One region of the Pseudodesulfovibrio karagichevae genome, then DNA from elsewhere that is predicted to be linked to it. Evidence: predicted binding sites of a transcription regulator. Region 1 holds the regulator's gene; each other region holds the start of a gene.
The links. Region 1 encodes sigma-54, which starts transcription at its own class of promoters, with help from an activator protein. Its sites were predicted from a motif close to CTGGCACGGNNNNTGCTT; they were not measured.

Region 2: the regulator sigma-54 is predicted to act here: its motif matches at 1,639-1,656, upstream of AB6M95_RS10520 (Flp family type IVb pilin).
Region 3: the regulator sigma-54 is predicted to act here: its motif matches at 1,371-1,388, upstream of nifH (nitrogenase iron protein).
Region 4: the regulator sigma-54 is predicted to act here: its motif matches at 1,160-1,177, upstream of hpsG ((2S)-3-sulfopropanediol dehydratase).

The regions. Positions count from the first base shown of each region.
Region 1 covers NZ_JBGLYH010000004.1:28,113-31,189, forward strand. The annotation lists gene lptB (LPS export ABC transporter ATP-binding protein) at 1-301, shown strand, start outside; gene rpoN (RNA polymerase factor sigma-54) at 540-1,949, shown strand; gene hpf (ribosome hibernation-promoting factor, HPF/YfiA family) at 1,986-2,528, shown strand; gene AB6M95_RS02555 (PTS sugar transporter subunit IIA) at 2,531-2,980, shown strand; gene rapZ (RNase adapter RapZ) at 2,999-3,077, shown strand, end outside.
Region 2 covers NZ_JBGLYH010000026.1:27,447-30,523, reverse strand. The annotation lists gene cpaB (Flp pilus assembly protein CpaB) at 1-681, opposite strand, end outside; gene AB6M95_RS10525 (A24 family peptidase) at 694-1,242, opposite strand; gene AB6M95_RS10520 (Flp family type IVb pilin) at 1,384-1,566, opposite strand; gene AB6M95_RS10515 (sigma-54-dependent transcriptional regulator) at 2,031-3,077, opposite strand, start outside.
Region 3 covers NZ_JBGLYH010000001.1:178,654-181,730, forward strand. The annotation lists gene AB6M95_RS00700 (P-II family nitrogen regulator) at 1-340, opposite strand, end outside; gene nifH (nitrogenase iron protein) at 498-1,328, opposite strand; gene AB6M95_RS00710 (LeuA family protein) at 1,650-2,744, shown strand; gene AB6M95_RS00715 (hypothetical protein) at 2,753-2,878, shown strand; gene modB (molybdate ABC transporter permease subunit) at 2,886-3,077, shown strand, end outside.
Region 4 covers NZ_JBGLYH010000002.1:111,299-114,375, forward strand. The annotation lists gene AB6M95_RS01300 (amidohydrolase family protein) at 1-787, opposite strand, end outside; gene hpsG ((2S)-3-sulfopropanediol dehydratase) at 1,261-3,077, shown strand, end outside.

The sequences.
Region 1 (3,077 bases):
GCGGCGCAGGCTGGAGATCGCCCGGGCGCTCATCCTCGATCCGCAATTCATCCTCCTGGACGAGCCCTTCGCAGGCATCGACCCCATTGCGGTCATCGACATCCAGGAAATCATCTCCGTGCTCAAGTCCATGGACATCGGCATCCTCATCTCCGACCACAACGTCAGGGAAACCCTGAACATCTGCGACCGGGCCTACCTGGTTTACGAAGGCACGGTCATCCTGGAAGGGGCCCCGAGCGAAATCGTCAAGTCCAGCCGGGCCCGCCAGATTTATCTGGGCGAGGATTTCCGGCTTTAATCCGCCTCTCCCGTCTTTTTTTCCTCTTTCCCGATTTACACTGACCCCAAAGGTTGGTACACTTTTTTCATACCAGAATATGCTTGCTGAATTATTAGTCGAAACAGGATGTTAGCACAATTGTGTTGCATCCTTTAATCCGCTATGACATAGTTGAACCGGGAAAAATGTACGGTAGTCGAAAAAAAGTTTCTTTATTTGGCAACCGATAAACATAACTTCAAGCGAGTAACGAATCATGGGACTGGAACTTCGGCAACAGCTCAAGCTCTCACAGCAACTGGTCATGACGCCCCAGTTGCAGCAGGCCATCAAGCTGCTGCAGTTGTCGCGCCTTGAGCTGCTGGAGACGGTGCAGCAGGAATTGTTGGAGAATCCTTTCCTTGAAGAGACCGAGACCGACACCGAGGTTCCTGACAAGACGGAAGTCCTGACCGAGTCCCAGGCCGAGGAGGAACTGGTCCGCAACGCGGACTGGGAGAACTATCTCGGCGAATTCTCGTCCACCTCCAAGCAGGCCCTGTCCCGTGACATGGAGATGCCCGAGGAGGGCATGTCCTTCGAGGCCCGCCTGGCCTCCAAGCCCTCGCTCGAAGGGCACCTGAACTGGCAGATGCGCCTGTCGAATTTCACCGAGCACGAACTGGCCATCGGCGACGTCATTCTCGGCAACCTCGACTCCAACGGCTACCTGCAGGCCTCCCCGGAGGAGCTGGCCGCCATGGTCCAGGCCACCGAAGAGGAAATAGCGGCGGTCCTGCACCGAGTCCAGCATCTGGACCCGGTGGGCGTGGGCGCCCGCACCCCGCAGGAATGCCTGTTGGTCCAGATGGAGGTCCTCGGATACGACGACCCGATCATGGTTTCCCTGGTGCGCGATCACCTGGAGGACCTGGAGAAGAACCGCTACAAGCCCCTGGCGCGCAAGTTCAAGATCTCCATGGACGAGCTCAAGGCCTACCTGGACCTGATGCAGACCCTCGATCCCATGCCGGGCGCCAACTTCTCCAGCACCGAGCCGCACTACGTCAGCCCGGACGTATTCGTCTACAAGTACGGCGAGGACTTCGTCATCATCCTCAACGAGGACGGTATGCCGAGGCTCCAGATGAACACCTTCTACATGGATTCCATGAAGGGCGCGGCCGACAAGGAGAAGGAATATTTTCAGGAAAAGATGCGTTCCGCCGCATGGTTGATGAAAAGCCTGTACCAGCGGCAGCGAACCCTGTATAAAGTAGTTGAGAGCATTGTCGGCTTCCAACGGGCATTCTTCGAGGAGGGCGTGACAAAGCTCAAACCCCTGATCCTCAAGGAGGTGGCGGAAGACATCGAAATGCACGAATCCACCGTGAGCCGGATTACAACCAGCAAGTACGTTTCAACGCCGCACGGCATTTTCGAGCTGAAGTTCTTCTTCAACTCGGCCCTGGATCTGAACGACGGTTCCCAGGTGGGCTCGGAGAGCGTCAAGGCGCTCATCAAGCAAATGATCGCAGACGAAGACACGAAGAAACCGCTCAGCGACGAGCGAATCGGCGAAATCCTCCAGGAAAAGCTGGAAGTGAACATCGCCCGGCGTACGGTCGCCAAATACCGCTCGGCCATGGGTATTCCTTCGTCTTCAAAACGTAAGCAGTACTTCTAGGTTCTGCTTGAAGCACTCTCAACCAGGAGGCAGCGTATGAACATCAGCTTCACTTTCAAGAACTTCGAGCCTTCCGATCACCTCAAGGGGTATGCGGAAAAGCGTTTTGAAAAGGTAGCAAGATACGTTTCCGACGCGGAGGCTGATCTCCAGGTCAACCTGCTGGTCGACAAGTTCCGCCACAAGGCGGACGTGATCCTGAACTCGGATCGCATCCATATCTCGGCCTACGAAGACTCTGAAGACATGTACTCCACCATTGACATGGTCCTGGACAAGCTGGAAGCCCAGCTCCGCAAGATGCGTGAAAAGATGAAGAACCGCCCCAGACAGGCGCGTCCCAATAAAATGGTGCAGATGAACTACCTGTCCTACGAGGACATCGCTCCCGGTTCGTCCCCCACCATCGTCGGCACCGATGCATACGAGCCCAAGCCCATGTCCGTGGACGAGGCAGCCATGCAGCTCGATGCCCGTGACAATGAATTCCTGGTCTTCCTCAATGCGGAGACCGACGGCGTCAACGTGATATACAAGAGAAAGAACGGCGATTACGGCCTCATCGACCCCGGAAACTAAGCATGAAACTCAGTGATTACCTGGCGAAGGAGCTGATCCTTCCCGAACTCAAGTCCGAGACCAAGTCGGACGTATTGAATGAACTCGTCGCCCCCCTGGGCGAACAATATCCAGAGATGGACACGGACCATGCGGTCCGTGTCCTTCTCGATCGTGAACGGCTCGGCTCCACCGGCATCGGGGACGGCATCGCCATCCCCCACGGCAAGCTTGAGGACCTGGAAAAGGTCATCGTGGTCGTGGGCCGCAGCCGAAACGGTGTGGAGTTCGAGGCGCTCGACCACAGCCCGTGCACCATCTTTTTCCTGGTGCTCGCCCCGGAACAGGTGGCGGGCATGCACCTGCGCGTCCTGGCCCAGATTTCCCGTCTTCTCAAGGACGAGGAATTCCGCAAGGCGTTCCTGTCGGCCGATGACCTCGAGGCCCTCTGGGCTCTCCTCAAGGGCGTGTAACTCCATGGACGGACTCCGTTGACCTCGACCAACCCCTTTCCCGTGGTGATCGTCACCGGGCTCTCCGGGTCCGGCAAGAGTACCGCAATCCGGGTCT
Region 2 (3,077 bases), on a different contig from region 1:
CTCGTCCATGTCCTGTTCGTTGCGCAGGGCGAAATTCAGGGTCCCCTGGGTGGAGGCCAGGGCGAGCCGCTCGGACTCGGCCGGGGTCAGCTCCAGGGTGTACACGCCGACCGAGGCGGTCTTGCCTTCCTCGTTGGGCGGGGTCAGTTGGGTTCCGGTGGCGATGATCTTGACCCGCTCCAGGACCAGCTTGGTCACCGGCTTCTCGTCGCGGCCCACGGTCAGGGAGACGATGACGTCCACCCGGTCGCCGGGACGGACGAAACCGGACAGGCCCATGACCTCGTTGCCCTTGACGGCCATGGCCCGCTTGCCCGGGGTGATCAGCGCGGACACGCCGCCGCCCATGATGGACTTGTCGGCCAGCTTGATGGGCGTCAGGGCGTCGCCCTGGCCCATGGCCTGGTTGAGCACCCGGCCCTCGACCTGCCCGGTCTCGGCAAAAGCGCCGGAGGGGCGGGACGCCTTGGTGAACTGGCGCACCTCGAGCATGTCCCCGGTCAGCTTGACGCCGCGTTCCAGATCGGCCTTGGCCACGACCACGGGCACGGTCTCCTCGACGGCGGCCACGGGGGCGGCGCGCTTCACGCCGCTGGTCCACTTGAAGATGATCACGCCCGCGATGATCGCGAGAATCAGGGACAAGGTGATCTGTATGAGGGCTCTCTTTGACTTGCTCATGGGACCCTCCTTTTAATAACCCACGAAGATGGAACCGGACTCCCAGGCGTAGATGCCCATGGCGCCGATGGTTCCAACGGTGATGGCCACGCCGTAGCACAGCCGGGGCAGGACCTGCTGCTCGTCGGCAGAGGCAAAATTGAACTGGCGGGTGCCGATGAAGACCAGGAAGGTGTAGGCGATGTTGCGGAGGACCGTCTTGCACATGCTCGGATTGAAGGCCAGCACCAACAGGGCGTAGACTCCACCGGCGATGCAGGTGAAGAGGAAGGCGACCAGGGTCGCTTCCACGCCGAGCCAGGCGCCGATGCCGGCCATGAGCTTGACGTCGCCCGCGCCCATGACGCCCAGGAAATACGGAACGGCCATGGCCACGAACCCCAGTGCGAAGCCGCCCGCGGCGAACTTCAGCCCGGCGAAGCCACCGAACACGGTGTGCGTGGCGAATCCCGCGATGATGAGCGGGAAGGTCAGCCAATTGTAGATGCGTTGGTTGCGGATGTCGGTGACGGCGGCCGTCAGCAATGCGATCGCGAGTGCGATGACGATGAGAATATCCATGGTTCCCCCGAGGTGCCGAGTCGGCCGCTTGTTGTCTCCGCTTTCCCCCGGAGACAAAACCGGGGCTTGCGGGACCATCCCGAAAGCCCCGGTTCGGCTGCTCTGGCTGCTTCCGTTAAACGGTTAGCATTAATTTCGATCCTAGCTACCGGTGGTGGTGGCCTCGGACATCTTGGTGGTGATGTAGCTAAAGGTGCTCACAACCTGGTCGCCCAGGGCCTTGGTGGCGGCCACGATACCGGCGGCGATCAGAGCGGCGATCAGGCCGTACTCAATGGCGGTAGCGCCTTCTTCGTCACGGATGAGGTTCATCAGCTTGGTCATGTCGTTCTCCTTGGTTTAAATTCGGGTCTAAATTTTTTGTTGTGCCTTTCAGCACCAGCCACGCCCACCATAAAGCAACCCGTGTGCCACCGCCGAAAAGCATTTGAAAAATTTATTCACAACCCGCCGTCATCGTTTGAAATAAAAATTGCAAACCAGCGAATGGGCCGTGCCGGACGCGACCCGTCGCCCTTTCTCGAAGCGTAAAATACACTAATTATGGAGCAGTCCCAACGCCGCCGGGATCGCCATAATTCAATTTTCCCCGTAAATTAAATGTATTACAGCAGTCTATTTTTTGTAGATCGACTTGTGCAACCGAGGCTGGACCCGGTCCTTCCGGGCGAAAAGACAGGAAAATCCCCTTGCACAGGGGATTTTCCGGATGTGGCGAGACCACAAAATATGGATGCCCTCCCCTCGGCGGAGACCGCAAGGGGGGTGGGCGAAGGCAGGGTTTCAGGCTATTTCTTGAACAATACCGGATCGATGCCGTGTTTGCGGAGCTTGTTCCAGAGGTTCTTGGCCGACACCCCCAGGGCGGTCGCGGCCTCGGTCTGGACCCCGCCGCAGGCTCTCAGCGCGTTTTGGATCAGGGTCTTCTCGTACTCCATGAGGGCCTGTTTCAGGGGCAGCCCCTCACCGGTGGGCATGTACACCCCGCTGTCCGCGGCGGGCCGGGTGTTGGAAAAGGCCTGGTCCACCTCGGCCGGGGTGATCCGGGTGGAGGTGCAGAAGATGGCCGCGCGCTCCACGGCGTTGGCGAACTGGCGCACGTTGCCCGGCCAGTCGTAGTTGAAGAAGATCTCCATGGCCTCGGAGGAGACCCCGGTGATGTCCGTGCCGAGCCGGCGGTTGGCCCGGTCCAGGAAGAACTCGGCCAACTGCGGCAGGTCGGACTTGCGCTCGCGCAGGGGGGGCAGGATCAGGGTGGCCACGTTCAGTCTATAGTATAGATCGCTGCGGAACCCGCCGTCCCGGACCCGCTGCTCCAGCTCCTGGTTAGTGGCCGCGATGATGCGCACGTCGTACTGGATGGGCTTGGCCCCGCCCACGCGCTCGGCCTGCTTCTGCTCCACGGCGCGCAGCAGCTTGGGCTGCAGGTGCAGGGGCATGTCGCCGATCTCGTCGAGCATGAGCGAGCCGCCCTTGGCCAGCTCGAACTTGCCCTGCTTCATGGAGGTGGCCCCGGTGAAGGCCCCCTTCTCGTGGCCGAACAGTTCGGATTCGATGAGGTTCTCGGGGATGGCCGCGCAGTTGATCTTGACGAACGGGGCCTTGGCCCGCGTGGACAGAGCGTGAATGGTGTCGGCCACCAGCTCCTTGCCGGTGCCGGTCTCGCCCATGATGAGCACGTCGGCGTTGAGCTCGGCCACCCGGCTGATGCGCTCCTTGACCGCCATCATGGGCGCGCTGTGCCCGATGATGTTGTGCAGCGGGCTGGACCCGCCGTGCCGCTTGAGCTCGGCCAGCTCCACCTGGAGGCGGCGCTTCTCCAGGGCGCGCCGGAC
Region 3 (3,077 bases), on a different contig from region 1:
CGCTGGCTGCGGCGGTCTCGTTCACGCCGGAGCTGATGGTGTAGACATCCTCGACGTCGGAGACGAAGATCTTGCCGTCGCCGAACGCGCCCTTGGTGCCGGAGCGGGCCGCATCCATGATGGTGTTGATGACAAAGTCCTTGTCGGCGGCGTTGACGACGCACATGAGCATGGTCTTGGGGATCTCGTCGTAGGTGACCTCGCCGATCTTGATGCCGCGCTGCTTGCCGCGACCGGCCACGGAATATTTGGTGACGGCCGGAAAGCCATTGTCCATGAGGGCGGCCAGGACCGTATCAGACTTCTCGGGACGCACAATTGCTCGTACCATGATCATCATTTTTGCTCTCTCCTATCTCTTCGTTATTAAAAGACTTTGATTGTTTTTCTGTTTCCCATTCCGCCATGTTTTCGGGCTGGTTCTCCCCTGTAGGCACGGAATCCTTTCGAATTCCGCGCCTGCCGGAGCCGCCGACCGGGCGAAATGTCGGGGAGAACTAGGCGGCTTCCATGATGCCGTAGTCCATGAGCAACTGTTCCAGGTCTTCGATCTCGAGGGGGGTCGGGATGGTGAACATCGTGTTCTCGTCGATGGCCTTGGCCAGACCGCGGTACTCGTCGGCCTGCGGCACGGAGCCGTCCCATTCGATGACGGTCTTGCGGTTGATCTCGGCGCGCTGCACGTCGTTGTCGCGGGGCACGAAGTAGATCATCTGGGTGCCCAGCTTGGCGGCCAGCTCGGTGATCAGGTCGGCCTCGCGGTCGGTATTGCGGGAGTTGCAGATCAGGCCGCCCAGACGGACGCCGCCGGATTCCGCGTACTTCATGATGCCCTTGCAGATGTTGTTGGCCGCGTACATGGCCATCATCTCGCCGGAGCAGACGATGTAGATCTCCTGGGCCTTGCCGTCGCGGATGGGCATGGCGAAGCCGCCGCAGACAACGTCGCCGAGGACGTCGTAGAAGGCGTAGTCCAGGCCCTCGGACTCCTCGTAGGCGCCCAGAGACTCAAGCATGTTGATGGAAGTGATGATGCCGCGACCGGCACAGCCGACACCGGGTTCCGGGCCGCCGGACTCGACACACCAGGTGCCGCCGAAACCGGGCTTGCGGATATCCTCGAGTTCCACGTCCTCGCCTTCTTCGCGAAGGGTGTCGAGCACGGACTTCTGCGCCAGGCCGCCGAGCAGGAGACGGGTGGAGTCGGCCTTGGGGTCGCAACCGACGACCATGACCTTGCGGCCCATCTCAGCCAGACCGGCAACAGTGTTCTGTGTGGTGGTGGACTTTCCGATTCCGCCCTTTCCGTAAATTGCTACTTTCCGCATGATTTCTCCTCCATGGGTTTGTTTGCGTCGATGAAGCCCTTAAGGCAAGCGCCGTGCCAAACCCGCTACAACATGTTAACAAGCTGTTTTCAAAGGGGAAATCACCATGATCACAACAGTGTAGCTTCCTACGAAAAGTGTAGGTTCACACCAAGACCGCAGACACAAGTGTAGCAATCTACAAAAACGTAGCCAATTCCATATCTTTTTCGTAAACAAATTTATTTAATTATACCAAGATGATACATGAATTATGAGAATTGGCATCCTTCCTGCTCATAGTGAGGCAGCACCACTAACAACAAGAGAAGGACAAACCACATGTTGATCGACACCACACTCAGAGAAGGAGCGCAGCTCTTCGGGGCCTACTTCTCCATGGAGGCGCGGGAGCGGATCGTGTCCGGTCTCCTGTCCATAGGCGTGGACGAGATCGAGTTGGGCTGGGTCGGCCAGGATGGGCTCGACGAGCTTATAGAGAGGATAGGCGCTCGGCGCGGCCGCACCGCCCTGTCCGTCTGGTCGCCCTGCCGCGAGGCGGACATCCGCAAGGCCGCGGGCCTGGGGATCGACCGCATCAACATCGGCGTGCCCGTATCCGACCTGCATATCGAAAACCGACTCGGGACCGACCGCGAGGGGCTTTTGGAACGCCTGGCCCGTACCGTGCTCGCGGCTCGGCTCCTGGGTATGGAATACGTGTCCGTCGGCCTGGAGGATCTTTCCAGGACCGATCGGGACTTCGCCCTGAGAGCGGCCGGACTGGCTCAGGACGTGGGCGCGTCCCGCGTGCGCCTGTCCGATTCGCTGGGGCTGCTGACCCCGCCCATGACGGTGGAGTTGGTCACGGCCTTCAAGAGGGAACTGGACATCGATCTGGCCGTGCACTGCCATGACGACTTCGGCATGGCCACGGGCAATGCGGTCACCGCCCTTTCCTGCGGCGCGGACTTCGCCGACGTCAGCCTGCTCGGCATCGGCGAACGGTCCGGCATCGCGGCCACCGAGGAGCTGGCCGCCTACCTGACACTCAAGGAGAACAGTCATGCGTACAAAGTTGAAGACCTTCGCGGCCTCTGCCATTTCGTTTCTCAAGCTGCCGGGGTGCCGATTCCCCGAACCAAGGCGATCGCGGGCAAGGACATTTTCGCTTGCGAGTCCGGCCTTCACGCGCACGCCCTCAGCAAGTCGCCTGAGCTTTTCGAGCCGTTCGACCCCGCCCGCATCGGCGCGGACCGGATGGTCGCTGTTGGCGGAAAAAGTGGCCGAGCGGCGGTCGCCAACGCCCTTGCGGACCGGGGTCTCGACCTTCCGGAACAGGGTCTCCCGGCCCTTGTCGATGAAGTAAGAAAGCTGGCCTGGGAGCTGGAACGCCCCCTGACCGACAGCGAACTCTCGAAGCTGGTCAAGAACTAGGAGGTCCGATGTTCAGGAAATTCGTCTACATCTGTCTGTGGCTCTGCGTCCTGTCCGGCACGGCCTCCACGGCCACGCCGCCCGACGCCGCAGCGCCCGCCGCACCTTCGGCCCGGGCCGTCCTCAACCCGTAGGCCCGGCATGGATTTCACGGCGCTCGCGATCACGGGCAAGCTGGCCCTGGCGGTCACGCCCCTGCTGCTCTGCCTGTGCATGCCGCTGGCCTACTGGCTGGCCGTGTCCGGCATGCCGGGCAAGCGGTACGTGGAGGCGGCCTGCAACCTGCCCATGGTCCTGCCGCCCACGGTCCTGGGCTTCGGCCTGCTCATGGTC
Region 4 (3,077 bases), on a different contig from region 1:
CAAGGACATCTTCAGGCAGCCCAAACCCCTTGTACATGGCGATGGCATCGCGGAAATCGGCTCCGGGATGGGCGCTGGCGAAAAGCAGCTTGTCGCCTATCAGATTGGCCGCAGCGTTGACATAGGATTCGCCACCGGGATGACGCTCATATTCGGATAACTCCATGTATACGTTCTTATTGCGTTCCGTAACCATGATCGCCTCTTCAACCCATGGGTATCCGCCATGGCTGATGATGATCTTCAATTCGGGAAAATCGCGGGCGACATAGTCGATGTACCGGGGAGCAGCATGTTCCATGACCGCGCCGGGAACCAGGGTTCCGGGGCCGGTGGACACGACAATGGGGATATTCAGCTCACAGCACTTGGCGTATATCGGATAATACTTGGCATCATTGACAAATATCTTCGCCAGATAGGGATCGATGGCCGCACCGTGCATTCCTTCTTCCTGGATTTGACGGGTCAGCTCGTAAACTCCATCCATGCCCTTGTGAGGATCGACGCCCATGAATCCAAGGAATATGTCGGGAAAAGCCTTAACGAAGGATATGACGCCACCGTTATTCGCTGCCGCATCATAGGTCATGGAGCAATCCCGGCCCGTGATAACGGCCTTTACCACATTGTGTTCCTTGATCATTTCGACAACCTCAGGAACCTCCTGGGCCACGAGGTGGGTCAAATCTATCTTGGCGAACATGCCCTTGAACATGGTGCTGTTGGTAAAGCCGTCAATGGTGGCCTGGGTGTTCGGCCGAAAGCGAAAATCGATAATCTGCACGGGTATTCTCCTTTTGTTGGTGTGCGTTCGATTGGTTCCGCCGGACTGCAAGGGCAGTGCCACGGTTCCGCCAGCAAACCGACTTCAGGCAAGCGGCATGCAATGAGATGGCCGCTCAACTCAGATCGTCGATGCCATACTCTTTTATCAGCTCGAACGGGAAGTATCCCTTTGGGGGGGGGCGGACCGAGGGGATTGTGCGCCATTGCAACAAGGCCTGCTGTGCGTCGATGCAACAACTATCGCATCTAGCTAGAATTACTTATAAAAAAATGAAGTGGTTGTCGAACTGCAACAACGCCGTAAAATTCAAAAAACGCAGGCAAAAATGCCTATTCACTTCTATACGAATGATTACAGTATGTTATGAGATTGGCACGATCGGTGCTTATGAGCAAGTGCGCTGTGAGCGCGTGGCTCCACCACCACTGTTAGCTAGTAAATATAAGAAACGTCCATTTAGGAGAACTGAAATGACCAATTTTGATTGCTGCTTGTCCCCTCAGGAGGCACGAATTGCGAACAGCGTCGACACTCGTGCCGGCCGTGAACGCATTTACGCGATTCTCGATTCCTTCCATATGACCACCCCGTTCATCGACATTGAGCGCGCCCGCTACTTCACCGAATCCATGAAAGCCACCGAGGGCCAGCCCCTGGTGCTTCGCTGGGCCAAGGCATTGCAGAACTGCGCCCAGAAGATGACCGTGTACATCACCCCCGGTTCCCTGATCGCCGGTCGCGCAGGCAAGCTCGGTCGTTACGGCATCCTGTATCCGGAAATCGACGGCGACTTCTACTCCATCCTCGGCGAGCTGGACAAGCGCGAGAAGAGCCCGTTCAAGATCACCAAGGAAGAAGTCGACATCGTCGTCAACGAGATCGCTCCCTACTGGAAGGGCAAGACCTATCACGAGCACCTGAACGGCGCCATGCCCGACGACCTGCGCGGCGTGACCTATGATGACGATATGGGCCTGAAGTCCAAGTTCGTCGTCTCCGAGACCTCTTCCTACCGTTCCGCCCTGCAGTGGGTCCACGACTACGACAAGGTCCTCAAGCGCGGCTTCAAGGACATCAAGCGCGAGGCCGAGGAACGCATGGCCGAACTCGACGCCATGAGCCCGGTCCTGATGTGGGAAAAGCGTCCCTTCTACGAGGCCATGGTCATCATCTGCGACGCCATCATGCTGTGGGCCCATCGCCACGCCGAACTGGCCCGCGAAATGGCCGCCAATGAAACCGACAATATCCGCAAGGCCGAACTGCTGGCCATGGCCGACCGCTGCGAGCGCATGCCCGCCGAGCCCGCCAAGGACTTCCGCGACGCCATCCAGTCCCAGTGGTTCGTGCAGATGTTCTCCCGCATCGAACAGAAGGCTTCGGCCATCATCTCCAACGGCCGCATGGACCAGTACCTGTTCCCCTACTACGAACAGGACATCGAGGCAGGCATCCTGACCTCGGCCCAAGCCAAGGAACTGCTCGAAATGATGTGGGTGGAGATGGCCCAGTTCATCGACCTGTACATCAACCCCACCGGCAACGAATTCAACGAAGGTTATGCCCACTGGGAAGCCGTCACCATCGGCGGCCAGACCCCGCAGGGCGAGGACGCCACCAACGAGCTGTCCTACCTGTTCCTCGAGTCCAAGCGCGAGTTTCCGCTGAACTACCCCGACCTGGCCGCCCGCATCCACTCCTGTTCCCCGGAACGGTTCCTGGCCGAAATCGCTGAGACCATCAAGGACGGCTCCGGCTTCCCGAAGCTGATCAACGATGAAGAGGTTGTCCCGCTGTACACCGCCAAGGGAGCTCCCTACGACCAGGCCATGGATTACTCCGTGTCCGGCTGCACCGAAGCCCGCATGCCCAACATCGAGACCTACACCTCCGGTTGCGTCTACATCAACTTCGCCACGGCCATGGAAATGACCATGCATAACGGCCGCATGCTCAAGTACGGCGATCAGGTCGTCGGCCTCGAGACCGGCGACGTGACCAAGATGCAGACCTGGGACGAGTTCTACGACGCCTACATCAAGCAGCACAACAATCTGCTCGTGAAGGCCTTCCGCCAGCAGTACATCGTCGACTGCCTGCGTCCCGAGCACTTCGCCACCCCGCTGGCTTCCGTCCTGCACGACCTGTGCATGAAGGAAGGCCTGGACCTGCAGAATCAGCACATCCCCGGCGGCCTGGAATACTCCTACTTCGAATTCCTGGGCTACGGCACCGTGGTCGATTGTCTGTCCGCCATCAAGAAGATCGTCTTCGAAGACAAGAAGCT